One region of the Metabacillus indicus genome, then DNA from elsewhere that is predicted to be linked to it. Evidence: a T-box and tRNA genes for the amino acid it is inferred to sense, from the RefSeq annotation. Region 1 holds a T-box; the other holds one or more tRNA genes.
What was found. A T-box is a leader RNA that pairs with one kind of tRNA and senses whether it is charged. The one in region 1 lies ahead of pheS (phenylalanine--tRNA ligase subunit alpha), so its partner is inferred to be a tRNA-Phe.
Positions count from the first base shown of each region.

Region 2: it has a tRNA-Phe gene. The T-box ahead of pheS (phenylalanine--tRNA ligase subunit alpha) is inferred to sense a tRNA for this amino acid. The anticodon was not compared.

Region 1 covers NZ_CP176757.1:3,023,608-3,034,244, reverse strand. The annotation lists gene ACK1LH_RS15595 (DUF1294 domain-containing protein) at 42-311, shown strand; gene ACK1LH_RS15590 (TVP38/TMEM64 family protein) at 373-957, shown strand; gene ACK1LH_RS15585 (hypothetical protein) at 980-1,375, opposite strand; gene ACK1LH_RS15580 (dUTP diphosphatase) at 1,504-1,992, shown strand; gene ACK1LH_RS15575 (M42 family metallopeptidase) at 2,055-3,140, shown strand; gene sspI (small acid-soluble spore protein SspI) at 3,188-3,400, opposite strand; gene ACK1LH_RS15565 (TrmH family RNA methyltransferase) at 3,755-4,507, shown strand; T-box leader at 4,569-4,813, shown strand; gene pheS (phenylalanine--tRNA ligase subunit alpha) at 4,879-5,913, shown strand; gene pheT (phenylalanine--tRNA ligase subunit beta) at 5,928-8,342, shown strand; gene rnhC (ribonuclease HIII) at 8,397-9,335, opposite strand; gene zapA (cell division protein ZapA) at 9,439-9,711, shown strand; gene ACK1LH_RS15540 (CvpA family protein) at 9,720-10,262, shown strand; gene polX (DNA polymerase/3'-5' exonuclease PolX) at 10,378-10,637, shown strand, end outside.
Region 2 covers NZ_CP176757.1:4,123,280-4,133,916, forward strand. The annotation lists gene yycF (response regulator YycF) at 1-64, opposite strand, end outside; gene ACK1LH_RS20900 (peptidoglycan DD-metalloendopeptidase family protein) at 285-1,733, opposite strand; tRNA gene ACK1LH_RS20905 (tRNA-Phe) at 2,049-2,121, opposite strand; gene ACK1LH_RS20910 (adenylosuccinate synthase) at 2,250-3,536, opposite strand; gene dnaB (replicative DNA helicase) at 4,036-5,400, opposite strand; gene rplI (50S ribosomal protein L9) at 5,505-5,951, opposite strand; gene ACK1LH_RS20925 (DHH family phosphoesterase) at 5,948-7,927, opposite strand; gene ACK1LH_RS20930 (YybS family protein) at 8,012-8,941, opposite strand; gene rpsR (30S ribosomal protein S18) at 9,212-9,451, opposite strand; gene ssb (single-stranded DNA-binding protein) at 9,498-10,025, opposite strand; gene rpsF (30S ribosomal protein S6) at 10,064-10,351, opposite strand; gene ychF (redox-regulated ATPase YchF) at 10,465-10,637, opposite strand, start outside.

The DNA.
Region 1 (10,637 bases):
TGAGGATGGTCTTTTTATCATTTATTATGGAGTTGAATGATATGACACTCGTGATTGCATACTATTTGATCTTGAATGTATACGGCTTTTACATAATGGGAGCGGATAAGAAAAAAGCGAAACGGGGCGAGTGGAGAATCAAGGAGAACACTCTTTGGCTTGTCGCCTTTATCGGGGGAGCAGCGGGACTTACTATAGGGATGAATACATACCGCCATAAAACAAAGCACCGAACGTTTGCAGCAGGTCTTCCGGCACTGATGGTTGTCCATCTCATATTGTTTGTCTATTTTCTTTATAAACTGTCATAAGACAGCCTCCCAGCCGATACACTTTAGGGAACGATTCTCACACAGCATCATCAGGGACTGCATGAAAGAGGTGGGAACAATCGATCTTGCTACTTCGGCTGTGGTCAATACCGTCCAGTCTGCGGGATTTCTGGCACCTGTGTTTTTTATCGGCATGCACATTTTGAGGCAGTTTTTGTTCATACCCGTTGTGGCCATTTGCATTGTCGGGGGCATTCTTTTCGGAACAGAATTCGGCACGTTTTATTCCATTATCGGGCTGACTGTTGCGAGCATCACCTTTTATACGCTGTCGAAACAGTTTCCTTCCTTCTTAGACCGTTTTTCAGGGCTTAAGAAAAAATGGATGGGAAATTATACGCGTCTTTCGGTTGGGCAGATTACCGTGCTTCGGATGATTCCGTTCGTGAATTTTTCGCTCTTATCCCTCTGCATTCTGGACAGATCAGGCTCGTTTAAAGAATATGCAAAGCTTTCCTTCTGGACTCATATTCCTGCGGCCTTCTGTTTTACTTCGTTTGGCACTTACTTTGGCAGACTGTCGCTCATTGCGACCGTTCTGATCCTCTGCACGCTTGTCGTATTTGTCTATTTGCTCAGAGAACGGAGAAGCATTATTAAATGGAACGAATTTTTTCTGAAATAGCAAAAAGCCGTGATCGACAAGGTCACGGCTTTTGTGCTTTTGAGAGAAATTCTCTGACCGGACTCTTCCAGTCAATGGCTGCATGCGGATAGTTTTCTTTTACTTTGTCTGTGATGAAGGTGAAGTCTGATAAAGAAAGTCCTTGAAGCTTGCTGGGTGTGTCGGTCCAGATGAAAATGGAGACAACTTCAAACGCCTGATCGGTCGTGCCGAGATACTTTTCGCCTTCAAACCGGACGCCTTTGTAGGTAAGCAGAAAATTCTTTCGGACATTGCCGGGGTCATCGAGCAGATAAAACTGATTCTGTTCTTGTGCAAGCTCAAGCTTTCGTTTAGGATTCAGCACGTATTTTGCTAAAGAATAAAGGATAAAAACAACGAGTGCGAGCAGGAGCAGCCGTAGAAAAATAACAATCATAGCAATGCCTCCAAGACATATTTTGTTACAATACGTATAAACACGCCTTAAGGTTTCATATTTCATGAAAAATTTTTGAAGCATGGTTCCTGCAGTGATAAAATGGGCTCGTAGAGGAGAGTGAAATCGTGAATTTAACAAAACTGTTTGAGATGCAGCATACCCTTGACATGAAAATAGAAAAACAGCACGGCCTTGAGAAGGAATCCCTTATTCACAAAAAGATTCTTGCCCTGTATGTGGAAGTGGGTGAACTGGCGAATGAGACGAGATGCTTTAAATTCTGGAGCCTGAAACCGCCGGCGGAAACAGATGTCATTCTTGAAGAGTACGTGGACGGCGTCCATTTTATTTTGTCTCTTGGAATCGAAATTGAAAAAACAAGCGGAATCGAGATGCAGCAGAATGCGGAAGAAAAGACACTGACTGCTCATTTTGCCGATGTTTTTAACGCAATTGCCGAGTTTGAAAAGAACCATGAGGATGAACAATTTACCCTGCTGTTCAGCAAGTATATGCACCTTGGACAGGCCCTTGGATTTTCGGGAGCCCAGATCGAAGATGCCTATATGAAAAAGAATGAAGTGAACCATGACCGCCAGAAACAGGGTTATTAACATTTTGTATTACTTTCCAGCGTTTAGTATAATAGTAGATAATAAACGAGAGGGGTAAAGGGATGACAAAATTAGACGAAACACTTCAGATGCTGAAGGATCTGACAGATGCAAAGGGAATTCCCGGAAATGAACGCGAACCGAGAGAGGTTATGAAAAACTACATATCAGCCTATGCCGATGAGGTAACAACAGACGGGCTTGGAAGTCTGATTGCTAAAAAGACCGGTAAAGAAGGCGGACCGAAGATTATGGTAGCGGGCCACCTTGATGAAGTCGGCTTTATGATCACGCAAATTGACGACAAAGGGTTTCTCCGCTTCCAGACAGTAGGCGGATGGTGGTCACAGGTGATGCTTGCACAGCGTGTAACCATCGTGACGAATAAAGGGGATGTAACAGGTGTAATCGGCTCTAAGCCGCCGCATATCCTGCCTCCGGAAGCTAGAAAAAAACCGGTGGATATTAAAGATATGTTTATTGATATCGGCGCTTCAAGCCGTGAGGAAGCAATGGAATTCGGCGTTCGTCCGGGAGACCAGGCTGTCCCTTATTTTGATTTTACCGTGATGAACAATGAGAAGATGCTTCTTGCCAAGGCCTGGGATAACCGCATCGGCTGTGCCATTGCCATTGATGTCCTGAAAGGCCTGAAAGATGCAGATCATCCAAACGTTGTCTACGGTGTAGGAACGATTCAGGAAGAAGTAGGACTCCGCGGAGCGCGCACTTCTGCTCATAGCATCCAGCCGGATATCGGATTTGGAGTGGATGTCGGGATTGCCGGCGATACTCCTGGAATCTCTGACAAAGAAGCTTCAAGCAAAATGGGAGAAGGGCCGCAGATTATTCTTTATGATGCATCAATGGTTTCCCATAAAGGACTTCGCGACTTCGTTACAGGCGTTGCTGATGAAATGAATATTCCATATCAGTTCGATGCAATTGCAGGCGGAGGAACAGACTCAGGTGCAATCCATATGACAGCAAACGGTGTGCCTGCACTTTCCATCACCATTGCAACAAGATACATCCATTCCCATGCAGCCATGCTTCACCGCGACGATTATGAAAATGCGGTTAAGCTGATTACAGAAGTTATTAAGCGTTTAGATGACGAAACTGTAAAAGCTATTACATTCGACTAAGAAAAGCGCAAGATCCCATAAAAAAATGCCGGGCAGCCGCCCGGCATTTATTTCTTTTTCAAGCCTTCTTCAAGAATCGTAAGCATTTCATTCTTTTCATCTTCACTTGAATTCTGCCAGATCACTTCAAACAGAACGCCAAGTCCCGGAAGCATCTTTTCTTCACCGTTTTGGATTGCATCCACAATCGTATCCTCAAGCTGCCCCTGGTCATTACCCGAAACATTTGAGATAATGGCATTTCGTAAATTTAAATCCATATGACTCACTCCATTTTTAAAATAGTTGATCTCTGTTTATCGTGCGTCACTTTGCTTATTTTATGTATCTTCCGTTAAAATAATAAAAAAGCTTTCAGCGAATATGGCCGTTTCATAAGATATGCCTAAACTCCAGTGGATTGCAGCGGAAGAAACTTGACTCCTGCGGGATGAAGAGGGAATGGGAGACCCCGCAGGCTGGCCGAGGAGGCTCCCATCCCTCCCCGCGGAAAGCAAGTTTCTGGAGCGGAAAGGAACGGGTATAAGTTCAGAACCAAATTCTTCTATAGCTTGTGATATTAACAAAAGAAAAAAGATGGGCAGGAAAACCCAACACTAAAAGGAGCAGGACAATTGAAGCGAATCGAATCCATACAAAATCAAAAAGTCAAACAATGGCGCAAACTTCACACAAAAAAAGAACGTGATGCATCAGGCACCTTTTTAATTGAAGGCATGCATCTTGTAGAAGAAGCCATTAAAAATAAATCAAATATAAAAGAGCTGATCCTCTCAGAAGACACAGTTATTCCAAAAGGCTGGGACGTCGATGATCTCTCCATCATCTACGTAACAAAAGAAATCATGAAAGCCATTTCCGAGACAGAAACCCCTCAAGGTGCTGCAGCCGTATGCATCCAGAAGGACAGCGGAAGCATAAGCACATGGAAAAAAGTCATACTGATTGATGCGCTTCAGGATCCGGGGAACCTTGGAACCATAATCCGGACAGCCGATGCAGCAGGTCTTGACGGCGTCATTCTCGGGGATGGGACAGTTGATCCATATAATTCAAAAGTCGTGCGTTCCTCACAGGGCTCCATTTTCCACATACCGGTTGTAAGGAAAAAAATGGATGAATCCATTTCAGAACTGAAGCAGAATGAAGTGGCCATTTACGGAACCTCCCTGCAGAACGGATCCGATTACAGAAAAGCAGAAACCTCCGGACACTTTGCCTTGCTTATCGGCAATGAAGGCAGCGGGGTAAGGGAGGAATGGCTGTCCCTTACCGACCAGAATCTGTACATCCCGATCCTTGGGAAAGCTGAATCCTTAAACGCTGGAGTTGCTGCAGGAATCCTGATGTATCACCTTGTGAAATAGACAAAAGCGTGGTTGCATCGCCAACATGAATTCATTATAATAAAAGACAGTTACATACCATGAAAAAGCGTTGACAGAGAAGAGTAGTCTGCGAAAGCGTCAATCAGGGAGAAAATGCCGGTGACTGTGAGCATTTTTTTGACAGCAGCAGATGAATTCACCTCTTTAGCTGACACCAGGACCATCCGGAGAAATCCAGGGTGTAAAGGTGCTCCGGATCCTATCCGTTATTTATGAACGAAGTGAACAGCAGGTTCTTTTTGCTGTTAACAAGGGTGGTACCGCGACTGTCAACTCGTCCCTTTTTGGACGGGTTTTTTATTTTGTTCAAAAAAATCAGGAATCATCTGAAATAAAAGGAGGAATAAACGATGCAGGAGCAATTAAAACAGCTTCAGCTTGAAGCGCTTGAAAAAATTCAGGCAGCAAATGATTTAAAGAGCCTGAATGAGATCCGTGTATCATATCTAGGTAAAAAAGGGCCAATCACAGAAGTTCTTCGCGGAATGGGCAAACTTTCTGCAGAAGAGCGCCCGCTGATGGGAGCTTTGGCCAACGAGGTGCGCGAGAGCATTGCCACAAGCATTTCAGCTAAACAAGAAGGACTTGAGGAAGCGGCAGTTGAAGAGAAGCTGGCAGCTGAAACAATTGATGTGACACTTCCAGGGCGACCTGTGCGCACAGGGAATCATCATCCGATCACGTCTGTCATTGAGGAAATCGAAGACCTTTTCCTTAACATGGGCTATTCCGTTGAAGAAGGCCCTGAGGTAGAGACAGATTATTTCAACTTTGAAGCGCTGAATCTTCCAAAAGGACATCCGGCACGTGATATGCAGGATTCTTTCTACATAACGGAAGAAACGCTGCTTCGGACTCACACATCACCTGTCCAGGCAAGAACGATGCAGAAATTTAAAGGGCAGGGACCGGTCAAAATCATTTGTCCAGGCAAAGTATACCGCCGTGATAATGATGATGCGACACACTCACACCAGTTCACGCAAATTGAAGGACTTGTCATTGACGAGAACATCAGCATGAGCGATTTGAAAGGAACACTTGAAGTTTTTGCTAAAAAGATGTTCGGCGAAGAGCGCGAAATCCGTCTGCGCCCAAGCTTTTTCCCGTTTACTGAGCCTTCAGTTGAAGTCGATGTTTCATGCTTCGTTTGCGGCGGCAATGGCTGCAGTGTTTGCAAAAGAACGGGATGGATTGAAATTCTAGGTGCAGGAATGGTTCATCCGAATGTTCTTGAGATGGCCGGGTTTGATTCGAAGAAATACAGCGGGTTTGCTTTTGGCATGGGACCGGAGCGAATTGCCATGCTGAAATACGGCATTGATGACATCCGTCATTTTTACACGAACGACATGCGTTTCCTTAAACAATTTAAAAGAGCATAAAAGGAGGGTTCCAAATGTTTGTTTCCTATAAATGGCTGCAGGATTACGTGGATCTCAGCGGAATCCCGGCAGAAGAACTGGCAGAAAAAATCACCCGAAGCGGGATTGAAGTAGAGGGTGTAGAGGTTTTAAACGAAGGGATGAGCGGTGTAGTCGTCGGGCATGTGCTTGAAAAAGAGCAGCACCCGAATGCAGATAAGCTCAACAAATGTCTGGTCGATACAGGCGGCGAGAACCCTGTTCAAATTATTTGCGGTGCTGCAAATGTCGATAAAGGACAAAAAGTAGCTGTGGCAACAGTAGGCGCGGTGCTTCCTGGTAATTTTAAAATCAAAAAGGCAAAGCTTCGCGGCGAAGAGTCAAACGGAATGATCTGTTCTCTTCAGGAACTGGGCTTTGAATCAAAGACGGTGGCAAAAGAATACGCTGAAGGCATCTTTGTCTTTCCAAATAATGCTGAGCCTGGAAAAGATGCTCTTGCAGAACTTGGGCGTGATGACCAGATTCTTGAGCTTGGTCTTACCCCAAACCGTTCAGACTGCCTGAGCATGCTTGGAGTTGCGCATGAAGTAGCGGCTATTTTGGGCAGAAGCGTAACGTACCCTGACCTGACGCACGATGAAGGTTCGGAGAAGGCATCTGAGAGCATTTCTGTCGCTGTTGAAGCAAAAGAAGAAAATCCGCTGTATGTTGCGAAAGTGGTTCGGAATGTAAAGGTCGCTCCGTCTCCTCTATGGCTGCAGACAAGACTGATGGCCGCAGGCATTCGTCCGCACAACAATGTGGTGGATATTACAAACTACGTACTGATTGAATACGGTCAGCCGCTTCATGCCTTTGACTATGACCGCTTAGGATCAAAAGAAATCCTTGTCCGCATGGCAAAAGACGGCGAAGAAATCGTAACACTGGATGGACAAAAACGCACCCTTACTCCGGAGCACCTTGTCATTACAAACGGAACGGAGCCGGTTGCACTCGCAGGTGTGATGGGCGGGGAGAATTCAGAAGTTCATTCTGATACAACGACTGTTCTTCTTGAGTCCGCGTATTTTAACGGCCAGACTGTGAGAAAATCGTCTAAAGATCACGGCCTAAGAAGTGAAGCAAGTGCGCGCTTTGAAAAAGGCGTCGATCCAAACCGGGTTCGTGCCGCGGCCGAACGCGCTGCCCAGCTGATGGCAGAGCTTGCGGGGGGAGAGGTGCTTTCAGGATCGGCAGAAGTGAATTATCTAGAAGCTGAACCTGCAGTCGTGACCGTTCACATTGAAAAAATCAACCGTGTGCTCGGCATGAATATTTCAGGGAATGAAATGCAGTCCATCTTTACACGCCTTGGGTTTGAAGTGCAGGAGGATAACGGTGCCTTCACGGTTACAGTTCCTACAAGACGCGGAGATATTACAATAGAAGAAGATCTGATTGAAGAAGTTGCAAGACTGTACGGCTATGACAACATTCCGTCTACTTTCCCTGTCAGCGCATCCGCACCGGGCAAATTGACTGATTATCAGCAAAAACGCCGGATGGCCCGCCGCTTCTTAGAAGGAGCCGGCTTGCATCAGGCAATCACATACTCACTGACGAGTGAAGACAAAGCTTCTCAGTTTGCGCTTCAGCCTTCAGATCTGACACGCCTGTCCATGCCGATGAGTGAAGAGCGCAGCGTTCTTCGCCTGAGCTTAATCCCTCATTTGCTCGAGACGCTGAAATACAATCTTGCCCGTCAAAATGACCAGGCTGCTCTTTATGAAATGAGCTCTGTGTTCATTTCAAACGGACCAGGTGAACAGCCTCTGGAAAAAGAACGATTAAGCGGAGCTGTAACAGGGCTGTGGCACCTTAACCAGTGGCAGGCTGAGAAGAAACAGGTCGATTTCTATGTGGTAAAGGGAATTCTTGACGGCCTGTTCGATCGTTTAGGCTTAAAAGAACACATCACTTACCAGCAGACAAAACGCGACGGTCTTCATCCTGGACGTACAGCAGAAATTCTTTTGAACGGCGTTTCTGCAGGATTTATCGGACAGGTGCATCCGAAGCTTCAAAAGCAAATGGATCTGACTGAGACGTACGTGTTTGAACTTGCTCTTCAGGAGCTTCTTCAAACAGAAGCAGAACCATTAACATTCTCTGTTATTCCGCGCTTTCCGTCTATGACGAGAGACATTGCCCTCGTTGTTGATAAAGACGTTGTAGCGGGCGATTTGCAGAGCGCTATTTCAGAGGCTGGAGGAAAGCTGCTGAAGGACGTTTCCATTTTTGATTTATACGAAGGCGATAAGCTTGATGAAAATAAAAAATCACTGGCCTTCTCTCTTCGCTACTTTGATCCTGAGCGAACACTGACAGACGAAGAAGTAACAAAGGCGCATGAAAAAGTTCTCCGCACGGTCGAGGAAAAATTTGCCGCCGTGCTGAGAGGCTAATCGCAGCGAGAACAGGAAAAGAGCAGCTGACCATCAAGGTCCGGCTGCTCTTTTTTATCTTTTTCTTTTCTTTGCGGCGATTTTTTCCGCTTTTTCGGTATTTGCAAAATGAAACTTCGTAAGTTCTTTCAGTGCCGGGCTGCCTTTTTTCAGGATGATGGCGGCGGCAGCCTCGTCTACTTTAGCTCCCGCTCCTTTTGGAAGGGTAACTCCTGCTTTTTCTGACAGGCGGTCCATTTCCTTTAAAAAGGCATAGCGTGCAAGAATCGAGGCGGCCGCAACAGCCAGGTGGATTCCTTCTGCTTTAGTGCTGAAAAATGTTTTTTCTCTTTTGAAGGATTTTCCAGATAAGTGCTTGAAATACAGAGAAGGCTCTGCAAATTGATCAATTAATATGCCTTCAGGTTCTTCTGGTGCAATCTTGTCATAGAGTTTGTTTATCGCCTGGTTATGCAAAATGGCTTTCATTTTCCCCTGGGACATTCCCGTGCTTTGGAGCTGGTTGTATTTTTCATTGTGCAGGATCAGCAGGGAGTATGGAATGACTTTAAGAAGGTCCTTCGCAATCGCAATGATCTGAGTGTCATTCAAGTGTTTTGAATCCTTTACTCCAAGCTCTTGAAGGAGCGGAATCTGCTCCTTTTTTACATAGGCGGCAACGACCGTAATAGGGCCGAAAAAGTCACCCGTGCCGACTTCATCTGATCCGATGATCGAAAGAGATGAAATGTTTGGCGGCGGACTGAAAATGGTCTTTTGCTGCGAAGGTTTCTTAGTAGCCTTTTTCTCGGGTTCGGACCATTTGGAAGCCTCTTCTGCTGCAAGATTTCCCTGGAAAAGAACTTTCCCTGATTTGTAGGCGGTGATGGAGCAGCCGTTTGCTTTTGCAGTAAAAACGGCACCCGGTGGAAGCTTTGATCCGAGTCCGGAAGAATAATAGGTTTTCATTTTCAGCATGGTCTGCTGATCAATTTTTATAACGGCATTGGACAAGAGAAGACACCTCTTCTATAGTATTATTGGGTAGGGGATTGATTGGCATTATCTTTCCATTATACTAAATATCATGTTATGATAAAGATTAGGATTCTCAAGAATGGAGGATTTTTCGTTGGATAACCACTCAAAAAAGAAAACGACAGTTGATATATATGGACAGCAATTTTCAATAGTAGGCACAGAAAGCACAAGTCATGTGCGTCTGGTGGCTTCTATTGTTGATGATAAAATGCGGGAAATCAGCAGTAAAAGTCCTAATCTTGATATAAATAAACTTGCCGTTCTGACGGCGGTCAATGTTGTTCATGACTACCTGAAATTAAGAGATGAATTTGAAAGACTAGAGAGACAAATTACAGAAAAGGATTGACGCAGTTAATGCTTGATATTGCCCTTTTAATTATTTTGATCATGGGTCTGCTCGTCGGACTGAAACGGGGATTCATCCTTCAGTTCATTCACCTTGCAGGATTCATTATCGCCTACATTGTAGCTTATAAATACTTCGGGGTTCTGGCGCCGAAGCTTGAGCTGTGGGTGCCATACCCGAGCTTTGGGGATAGCAGCTCCAGCATTTCGTTCTTTACAGGCGGAAACCTTGAGAATGCCTACTACCGCGCTGTTGCATTTGTCATCTTGTTCATCGGAACAAAGATCGTGCTTCAGATTGTCGGATCTATGCTTGATTTTGTTACATACCTTCCTGTATTAAAGCAGCTGAATAAATGGGCCGGTGCCATTCTTGGTTTTCTAGAAGTCTATTTGATTTTATTCATTCTCCTTTTTATCGGAGGTCTTCTGCCCATCCCTGAAGTACAGTCGGCGATGGGGGATTCGGGAATTGCCAAAGTGATTGTCCACCATACACCGTATTTTTCAGATAAAGTTCAGGAACTGTGGATCCAATATGCACCAAAATAACTTCTCCTCCAATCAGGAGAAGTTTTTTTGGCGCAAGTAGACGATTGTACATTTGCTTCAATTATTTGTATCATTCTAACTAGATGATTTGATCACGTACATGAGGTGAAAAACGTTGACTATACATAAAAAAGATGTCATTAAACTGCTTGAGCTTATTGCCGTTCATATGGAGCTTAAAGGAGAAAATCCGTTTAAAACCGCAGCTTTCAGAAAAGCGGCAAACGCTCTGGAAACAGATGACCGCAGTCTTACTGCGATTGATGATTTTACAAAGATTGCAGGCATCGGAAAAGGGACGGCTGCTGTCATTAAAGAATATATGGAAGCCGGAGAATCAGAAACGCTGAAGCAGCTGCAGGAAGAGGTGCCTCA
Region 2 (10,637 bases), 1.1 Mb from region 1:
AATTAAACTGCAGAATATCTGCAATCGGCTTTTCATCATCGACAACTAAGATTTTCTTTTCCACGGCCAATCGCCCCTTTTATATAAGGTGTTACGTGCTCTCTTCTTAATTTACCACTTATGACAGGCAGATTCATCTTTTCAGGCAGTTTCTTTTTAGGATGTCCCAAACCCGGTGCTGCAAATCAGCGGTGAAAAGACAAAAACCCGGCCATAAGCCGAGCTGTCTGTGCACTTGAAGTCAGAAAGGTTAAAATGAGGAAAACCTCGGGCATGGCCCAAGGTTATCTCTTTAAATACTTCAATGGATCTTTCAGTTTTCCGTTCTCATAGACTTCAAAGTGAAGGTGAACGCCTGTTGAGCGTCCGGTAGAACCCATGACGCCGATTTTCTGTCCCTGGGAGACCGTATCGCCGACCGATACGGAGATGGAATCAAGGTGGGCATAAACCGTCTTCATGCCGTTTCCATGATCAATTTCGACTTTATTTCCGTATGCACCGGAATTGCCTGCAGAGATAATCTTGCCGTTGTCTGCCGCTTTGATCGTGCGGTCACTTGGACGGGCAATGTCGATTCCTTTGTGCATCTTGCCCCAGCGCGTTCCAAGCTTGCTTGAAACATATCCGCCGACAGCCGGCCACTGAAGAGAGCCGTTTCCGCGTGAAGGAACCACTTTTGTTCCTTTGACGATGATTTCTTTTACCGGTTCAGCAAGCGTTTCTTCTTTTGTTGTTTCACGTTTCACTTCTTTGCCGTTTTCCTTGTGGACAACATAGTTCATAAGCTTCTGTCCGTCTTTGCCTTCTTGCTTCGTTTTCTTGTCGCCTTTAAACATAGAAGAATCTTCGACCACTTCTGTTTCATAGGCAATGGCTTCTTTTTTTGAAACCTCTTCTTTTACTAGGACATTTGTAAAAGGCTTGTAGTCTTTTACGTTCAGTTCTTCACCAGGCTTGATCACATTCTCATCTGACAGACCCGGATTAAGAGCAAGCAGCTCTTCAACAGAAAGCTTATATTCAGAAGCGACCTTTGAAAGGACATCTGAGTCTTTTACTTTGTGTTTTTTCTCTTCAAGCGTGCCTTTTGCAAGGAGCTTTACGCCTTCCTGTGCCGTCAGCACCTCTTCAGGAGAAATTTCCTCATCAGAAATTGAAACTTTTCCCGAGAGTGAAACGTCTACTATACGAGATTCATTTTCTTTTAATGGCTGAAGCGGCTGTGAGGACTGCTTCATTTTCTCAGCCTGCTCTACCTGCTCAGCCGGAACGTACTTGGCTTTGTAGGCTTTTAGAACTCTCTCTGCTTCTTCTTTGTTCTTGAAGTAGCCGACAGTCTGATTATCTATTTTAAGTAAAGCTGCGTCTGCTGCTACATTAAGCTCTTCTTTAAGCTTGGCAAGAGTTTCCTCGTTGCTTGCAGCAGGACGGAACATTTGCTCAGGGATAACTTCCATCTCTTCAACCGTTAATTGATAATCTTCATATTCTTTTTTGGCCTCTTCAATCTTTTGCTTTGAAAGGTCATCAATTAACTGCTGACTGTCTACCGTTCCGATTCTTTCGCCGTCCAGATAAATATGGTAAACGGTCTCAAGATTTTCCTCTGCAGAAGCATTCATGCCGAATGTCATGGCGCCTGCGAAAGTCAGACCGAATAATGCTTTCTTTATAGTGCTGTTTGTATGCTTCACGTTGTTTCCAACGAATCCAGTTATGCGCTTAAACACGATACAATTTCCTCCCAAATGACCACTGATCAGTACTTTATCTATCATCTATATAAGCCTATAGTGCTATGTTTGCGGATTTCTTTTTTAGCCACTCTACTAACCTACCATATTATCAGACTATTACCTAGCCATTTTCAAAAATGTAACATTTCTGTATTATTGATGTCATATTTTAGTTTTTGATGTAAAAATTTGCACTTTTATGTAACGGTTATGCGACTATAGGCATAACAAAAAAGACATGCATCCCGTTTAGGATCATGTCTTTTTTCTGTGTCCAGCTTCAGCACCCAGTGCTGAAGCTTTTCGTAGTGGCTTGGGACGGAATCGAACCGCCGACACAAGGATTTTCAGTCCTTTGCTCTACCGACTGAGCTACCAAGCCGAAGTATGTATGGATCAGCGATTATCTGCCGACTTAAATTATTATAGTTCAATAACGGCTTAAACACAAGACTATTTTTAAAATAATTAAAAAATCGAAAGGGACGGATCCCTTTCGACCTGAATGGCTTAGCTGTATACGCTTCTTACAACGTTTGTCTGCGTTCTGTCAGGTCCGACAGAGAAGACGGAAAGCGGAATGCCTGTTAGCTGAGATACGCGCTCAATGTAGTTGCGTGCGTTCTGTGGAAGTTCTCCTAGGTCGCGAACGCCTGTGATGTCTTCTGTCCAGCCTGGAAGCTCTTCGTATACCGGCTCACATTCAGCAAGAACTTTAAGGCTTGCAGGGAACGACTCCATGATTTCGCCTTTGTACTTGTATGCTGTACAGATTTTAAGTGTTTCAATGCCCGTCAGAACGTCAATTGAGTTAAGGGACAGGTCTGTAATTCCGCTGACGCGGCGTGCATGGCGGACAACAACGCTGTCAAACCAGCCGACGCGGCGCGCGCGGCCTGTTGTAGTTCCGTACTCACGGCCGACTTCGCGGATCTGGTGGCCGATTTCGTTATCAAGCTCTGTCGGGAACGGACCGTCTCCAACACGCGTTGTGTAAGCTTTGGATACGCCGACAACGTGGTTGATTTTCGTCGGGCCGACGCCTGAACCGATCGTTACGCCGCCTGCAACAGGGTTTGATGATGTAACGAACGGATATGTGCCCTGGTCGATATCAAGCATAACGCCCTGTGCACCTTCAAACAGAACGCGTCTGCCGCCGTCAAGAGCGTCGTTCAGCACAACAGCTGTATCGCAGACGTACTGTTTGAACTGCTGGCCGTACTCATAGTACTCATCAAGAATTTCTTCCATTGTGAAGCCTTCTGTTTCATAGTACTTTTCAAGCATGCGGTTCTTTTCTTCAAGGTTGCGCGCAAGCTTTTCTTCAAACGCTTCGCGGTCAAGAAGGTCAGCAATACGGATGCCGACACGTGCTGCTTTGTCCATGTAAGCAGGTCCGATTCCTTTTTTCGTCGTGCCGATTTTGTTGGCGCCTTTGCGCTCTTCTTCTACTTCATCCAGCTTAAGGTGGTAAGGAAGAATAACGTGTGCGCGGTTGCTGATGCGCAGGTTGTCTGTGCTGACACCGCGGTCGTGAAGATATTTAAGCTCCGTCATAAGAGCTTTAGGATCAACGACCATTCCATTGCCGATTACACAGGTCTTATCACTGTAGAAGATACCTGATGGAATTAAGTGCAGCTTATATGTTTCACCGTTGAATTTAATTGTATGTCCGGCGTTGTTTCCGCCTTGATAACGGGCAATGACCTCCGCATTTTCGGAAAGGAAATCGGTGATTTTGCCTTTTCCTTCATCTCCCCATTGTGTACCAACTACTACTACTGAAGACATTAATGTGCACCTCCGGTTATTTAAAACACTTTCTAGATTCGCTCAATCAAACAAGCTAATTCTACCAGCAGAACGGCCAAAAGTCAACGAAAAGACGAACATTAATGAGATTACATTTTCTTTTCGTTCGTGATATGTTGTCGTTGTGAATGATTTGGTTCTTCTTTTCATAGGTTAACCTCTGATTTTGGGTTTCATTCTGTAAGGGGAGGATGTGTGAGTGATTTGCGCAATGGTATCTGTTCCTTTCCGCTGCAATTCACAGGAGTTAAACCACTTAAAAACGAAGTGTGAGAGTGATACAGGCCGTTAACTTGCGACCACATGCGGAATACTTGCCGGAATACCTCTTTTACTAGAAAAAGCTGATCCATTTCGTGCCGCAAACAGCCTTTTACTTGAAAATTTCCAGATACCTCCTAAACAATAACGCGCATCCTCCATACATGCATCCGCAGCCCCTGATCAAACAAAAAAAGCCGCCCCCAATGGACAGCTTCTAAGCACCTGGAGGGACGCCGGCATCATCGAAGCGCCGTTCCAGGTTGACGAATTTGTTGTATTCTTTGACGAACGCCAGGCTGACGGTGCCTACTGGTCCGTTACGCTGTTTGGCGATGATGATTTCGATGATGTTTTTGTTTTCGGATTCTTTGTCGTAGTAATCATCCCGGTAGAGGAAGGCTACGATATCGGCATCCTGCTCGATACTTCCGGATTCACGGATATCGGACATCATCGGACGCTTGTCCTGACGCTGCTCAACGCCGCGGGAGAGCTGGGAAAGGGCGATGACCGGGACTTTGAGTTCCCTTGCGAGAGACTTCAGTGTCCGGGAGATCTCGGATACTTCCTGCTGACGGTTGTCTTTGTTCCGTCCGCTTCCCTGGATGAGCTGCAGGTAATCAATCAGAATCATCCCGAGGCCGCTTTCCTGCTTAAGGCGGCGGCATTTGGCGCGGATGTCGCTTACGCGGATACCCGGCGTATCATCGATGTAGATGCCTGAGTCAGACAGGCTTCCCATGGCCATTGTGAGCTTGCCCCAGTCTTCAGGGGTCAGGTTTCCTGTACGCAGTGCCTGGGCGTTAATGTTGCCTTCTGCGCAGAGCATCCTCATGACGAGCTGGTCCGCACCCATCTCAAGACTGAAGATGGCGACATTTTCGTCCGTTTTTGTTGCGACGTTCTGGGCGATATTCAGGGCAAAGGCGGTTTTACCAACGGAAGGACGGGCCGCCACGATGATAAGGTCGTTTCGCTGAAAGCCTGCCGTCATCCGGTCGAGCTCGGTAAATCCTGTCGCGATTCCCGTGATGTCGCCTTTTCGTGTGTGGAGCAATTCAATGTTATCGTACGTTTGGACGAGTACATCTTTTATGTTCTGGAAAGCTCCTGCGTTTTTTCGCTGTGAGACTTCCATGATGTTTTTTTCGGCTTCGTTGAGGAGAACTGCCACTTCGTCTTCGCGCGAATATCCGTCCTGGGCAATGGTTGTTGCCGTGCGGATCAGGCGGCGAAGAATGGATTTTTCCTCGACGATTCTGCCGTAATATTCAATATTGGCTGCTGTCGGGACAGAACCCGCCAGGTCGCTTAAATAAGATACACCGCCGATTTCCTCTAGTAAATTGGCATCTGCAAGCTCTGAGGTGACTGTTACTAAGTCAACAGGCTCTCCTTTATCCGCAAGCCCGAGCATGACATTGTAAATCTTCTGATGAGATGCTCTGTAAAAGTCTTCTGGAATCAGAATTTCAGAAGCTGTAATCAATGATGCGGGTTCGAGAAAAATGGCTCCGAGCACGGCTTGCTCCGCCTCAATGTTCTGTGGAGGAATCCGGTCATCAAACATTTCATTCATGATGATCACCGTCCTTAACTGGATTTAGGCAGGACTTAAGCCTGCAAAAAAGATGTGATGCGCAGAAAAGAAGCAGCATCCATTCACACATCACATCTTGCTTATTATTGTTCAGTTACATGCACTTTCAGTGTTGCAGTTACGTCAGGGTGAAGCTTGACAGGCACGTTTGTATAGCCGAGAGCGCGGATGGCATCCGGCAGCTCGATTTTGCGCTTGTCGATTTTATGGCCATGTGTTTTCAGCAGTTCATCTGCGATTTGCTTGCTTGTGATTGAACCGAAAAGACGGCCGCCTTCTCCTGATTTTGCTTTGAGCTCAACTGTAAGGCTCTCGAGCGTTTCTTTCAGTTCTTTTGAGCGCTCAAGCTCTGCTGCGGCTTCTTTTTCTTCTTTTTTCTTCTGGCCCTGCAGTTTGCTGATTTCTGTGTTGTTGGCTTCGATTGCAAGCCCCTGTTTGATCAGGAAGTTATGTGCGTAGCCGTCTGCTACATTTTTTACTTCCCCTTTTTTGCCTTTGCCTTTAACATCTTTCAGGAATATAACTTTCATGATTTGGTTCCTCCTTCTAAATACTCCAGGATTGCCTGTTCTAATCTCTCTTCTGCCTCATTCAGAGACAGGTTCTCAAGCTGAGTGGCCGCATTCGTAAGATGTCCGCCGCCGTCTAAGGCTTCCATGATCAGCTGGACGTTAATGTCCCCCAGTGAACGGGCGCTGATGCCGATGGTCTGGTCGTTTCTTCGGGCAAGGACAAAGGATGCCACAACGCCGCTCATCGACAGCAGGGTGTCCGCTGTCTGGGCGATGATGACCTGATCGAACATCTCGTCTGAATCAGGATCTGCCTTCGCGATTGCGATGCCTTCTCTCAGCATGTTGGTATTTTGAATCAGTTTTGAACGCTTCACGTAATGCGTAATGTCTTCTCTCATAAACTTCTGCACAAGGATCGTGTCTGCCCCTTTGGATCTTAAATAAGAAGCCGCGTCAAATGTGCGCGATCCCGTTCTGAGCGTGAAGCTTTTCGTATCCACGATGATGCCGGCAAGCAGCGACGTCGCTTCAATCATGTTCATTTTCAGACGTTTTGTCTGATATTCCAGAAGCTCTGTTACAAGCTCGGCCGTTGAAGAAGCATAAGGCTCCATGTAGACGAGAAGCGGATCTTTAATAAATTCTTCGCCGCGTCTGTGATGGTCGATGACGACGACATTGTCCATTTTGTTGAGCAGCTTTTCATCGATGACAAGGGATGGCTTATGCGTGTCCACAACAATCAGCACAGAATCATCGGTCGAGATCTCGAGCGCCTCATCTCTCGTAATAAAACGGGACCAGAGATCCGAATGCTGTCTAACTTCCTGGATCAGCCGCTGGACGCCTGTATCGATCTCGTTTTGATCAAGCACGATAAAGCCTTCTTTATCGTTCACCTGCGCCACTTTCAAGATGCCGATAGCGGAACCGATCGAGTCCATATCAGGGTATTTGTGACCCATGATGATGACCTTGTCGCTTTCAGAAATGATTTCTGTCAGAGCGTGTGAAATAACCCTTGCACGAACCCGAGTCCGTTTTTCCATCGGGTTCGTTTTTCCGCCGTAGAATTTCACTTTTCCGTTCGTCTGCTTGATGGCCACCTGGTCGCCCCCGCGTCCGAGTGCAAGATCAAGACTCGACTGGGCAAGGTCTCCAAGCTCCGTCAGAGAAGGGACGCCTGAACCGATTCCGATGCTTAGCGTCAGGGAGATGTTTTCTACGGTCGTCTGCTCTCTAACTTCGTCAAGAATTGAAAACTTTCCTTTTTCAAGCTTGATTAAAATATGTTCATTCAGAATCGCCATAAAGCGCTCTGAGGATGTTCGTTTCAGGTAAATGCCGTTTTCAGTCGCCCATTTGTTCAGGATGGACGTGACATGCGAGTTGATCGAGCTTTTCGTCTGATCATCTAGCCCCTGGGTCACTTCATCGTAATTATCAAGAAAAATAAGGGCAAGAACCGTGCGCTCATCTTCATACTGTTTCTCAATTTCAATCTGCTCTGTTACATCAAAGAAATAGAGCAGCCGTTCTTCCCGCTTAATGATCACCTTGAATTTCCGTTCATGAAGGGTGATCGTTTCGGTGTCCACTTCCTGTTTCACAAGCGGAACGAGAGCTTCTGCGACATCATACATGGAACGTCCGACAAGGGTATCCTCATGAAAACAAGAGGTAAGGAACGGATTGGTCCATTCAATATGGAACTGTTCATTAAACAGCATGATGCCAATCGGCATTTCCATCAAAGCTTCCTCTCCAACCCGTTTCAGACGGTAGGAGAGCGTGGAGATATAGGTCTCCATCTCTGCTTTTATTTTTTTATCGGCAGCCCGGAGAAGAAACAAAATCGCACCTAAAAGAAGGACCCCGGCTAAACCGATCATCCACTGATAGTAAAAGAGGATGATGATGGAAATCGCGGTCAGGGCAATCAATGCTAAAAGGGGGTACCTGATTAATGGTTTTTCAAAAAAGCTGGGCATGTTGTTTCATCTCCTCAAACCTACAGTGAAACATACGCAAGATTGCTTTAGTCAATGTATGAATCTAGTTTATGCGCTTTTCTTTTATTTTTTCACGCGGCCCCGCAAATTAAATGCTAAATCAATTATACCTAAGATTCTTACGAGATACATTAGGATCGGGACAATCAATGAAACGATGACCGCAATAACCGGTATCGCTTTTGAATAGTTTTTCACATAGCTGTAGAACCAGATGAATGAAAAACCCTGGATGACAAGGAGCATCTGCAGCATAAACAGAAGGTTAACAGCTGCGATGAAAAGAAAGCTTCCTTCCTGAAGATCAAAAAACATCAGAAAACTTACACCGAGGTAATACCAGACGATGCTTGAAGGAAGTTTCCACTCGCGGAAGTGCTTAATCTTCGCCATTTGTACATTCAGTCTCTTCATCACCGGAATGGCCGCGGCGTGCGAGAGCAGGGTGAAAATAAAAGCAGAAGAGAGAAGGACACTTGGGATCAAGTAGCCTATGAGCTTCATCTGCTCTTCCAATTGTTGAATTGCGTCTTCATTTGCTTCCTGTCCCACTGCTGCCATCATGGATCTCGCCATTTCAAAGGTTTCATCCATTGCAGCTGTCATTTCCTTCACAGGATCAACCTGAAAAAACGCAACGGATGCAGCATACAGCACGACAAAGCTCAGCAGAAAGGAAAGTGTTCCAGCTATTAAAGCTCCTGCTGTCTGCTTTTTTCTGTAGAAATGACCCATCACAATCCCGCTTATTGAAAAAATCAGGGTCAGCGGCAAAGCAAACAAAGAACCAATTAACAATGGCACAGCACAAGATGCAGCCGTCAGAATGCCTGCCGGCTTTAAACCATGCCTGACCGTGTACAAAATGAACGGCAGCGGCATAAAGAACATTAAAATCGCCCCGAACAGCGGCAGATAAAGCGTCATAAATGTTAAGACAGCAAACAGCGCCAAAAGAATCGCGCCTTCTGTCAGTACGTTAACCCGTTTCACAGATTCACCTCTTTTTACCTTCCAAGCTTATTTTAAATGAAGCAAGACCTGCAAATCAAATATACAAAAGCGGAAGCGCCTTGGTCAGATCCGATAGGCAGATAAGAATCCGGCGGAAAAGTCCGGTTTTGACTTTTTTGGCGGATTTGTTCTGACAGAGGATTTAGGCGCTGGAGCTGGACGAAGACAACTCTGCAATAGTATCTATAGCCATATTTTCCTGAATAATAAAAAAAGCAGCAAGGAATCCTCACTGCCTTTTTCATCTTATTATTCGCCAGAAACGTATGGAAGTAAAGCCATTTGACGAGAGCGTTTGATAGCAATCGTTAATTTACGCTGATATTTAGCGCTAGTTCCTGTTACACGACGTGGTAAAATTTTACCGCGCTCAGAAACGAATTTTTTAAGCAAATCTACATCTTTGTAGTCGATGTGAGTGATTCCGTGTGCAGTGAAGTAGCACACTTTACGACGTTTTGCACGTCCACCTTTGCGTCCGCCTGCCATAGTTGTTTCCTCCTTCCGTAACTTTATTTAGTTCGAGCTGTATGTTTTAGAACGGTAAGTCATCATCAGAGATATCAATCGGCTTTCCATCGTTAGCGAATGGATCGTCATCAAAGTTCGAACGCCCTTGATTACGCTGATTCTGATTTTGATTTTGGTTTTGGCTGAATGGATTCTGCTGTCCGCCTTGTCCACCCTGGCCTCCGCCGTAATAATTGTTGTTTCCGCCACCGCCGCTGTTTCCACCACCGCTGCTTTTAGGCTCAAGGAACTGGACGCTTTCTGCAACCACTTCGGTTACGTATACGCGCTTGCCAGTCTGGTCTTCATAGCTGCGTGACTGAAGACGTCCATCAACGCCCGCAAGACTGCCTTTTTTAAGGAAGTTTGCAACGTTTTCGGCTGGACGGCGCCATACGACACAGTTAATGAAGTCCGCTTCTCTTTCGCCCTGCTGGTTTGTGAAGGCACGGTTTACAGCTAATGTAAAAGTAGCAACTGCCGCTCCGGCTGGAGTGTAGCGCAGTTCTGGATCTTTTGTTAGTCTGCCGACTAAAACAACCCGGTTCATCATCAGAATCATCCTTTTCTGAGATATCTAATCTATATGAATTACGCTTCTTTTCTAGTTACCATGTGACGCATGATGTCTTCGCTGATTTTCGCTAAGCGGTCAAATTCTTGAACAGCTTCAGGCTGTGATGCAACTTGAAGAAGCATGTAGTAGCCATCGCGAAGATCGTTGATTTCGTAAGCAAGACGGCGCTTGCCCCACTCTTTTGTTTCTTCAACTTCCGCACCATTGTCAGCTAAAATTGTGTTGAAACGCTCAACAAGAGCTTTTTTAGCCTCATCTTCAATGTTTGGGCGGATGATATACATGATTTCGTATTTATTCATCTCTTACACCTCCTTTTGGTCTAAACGGCCCTAAACGGGCAAGGAGCAATTAACATTTCAATTACTCACAAGTTTAAATTATAGCAAACAAATGGACTTTAGGCAACCCGGGATTAGACATTAAAACGGAAATGAATAACGTCTCCGTCCTTCACGATGTATTCTTTTCCTTCAAGGCGCACTTTTCCGGCTTCACGGGCTGCTCCCATTGTTCCTGCATTCAGCAGATCTTCATAGGAAACCGTTTCTGCGCGGATAAATCCGCGTTCAAAGTCAGAGTGGATGA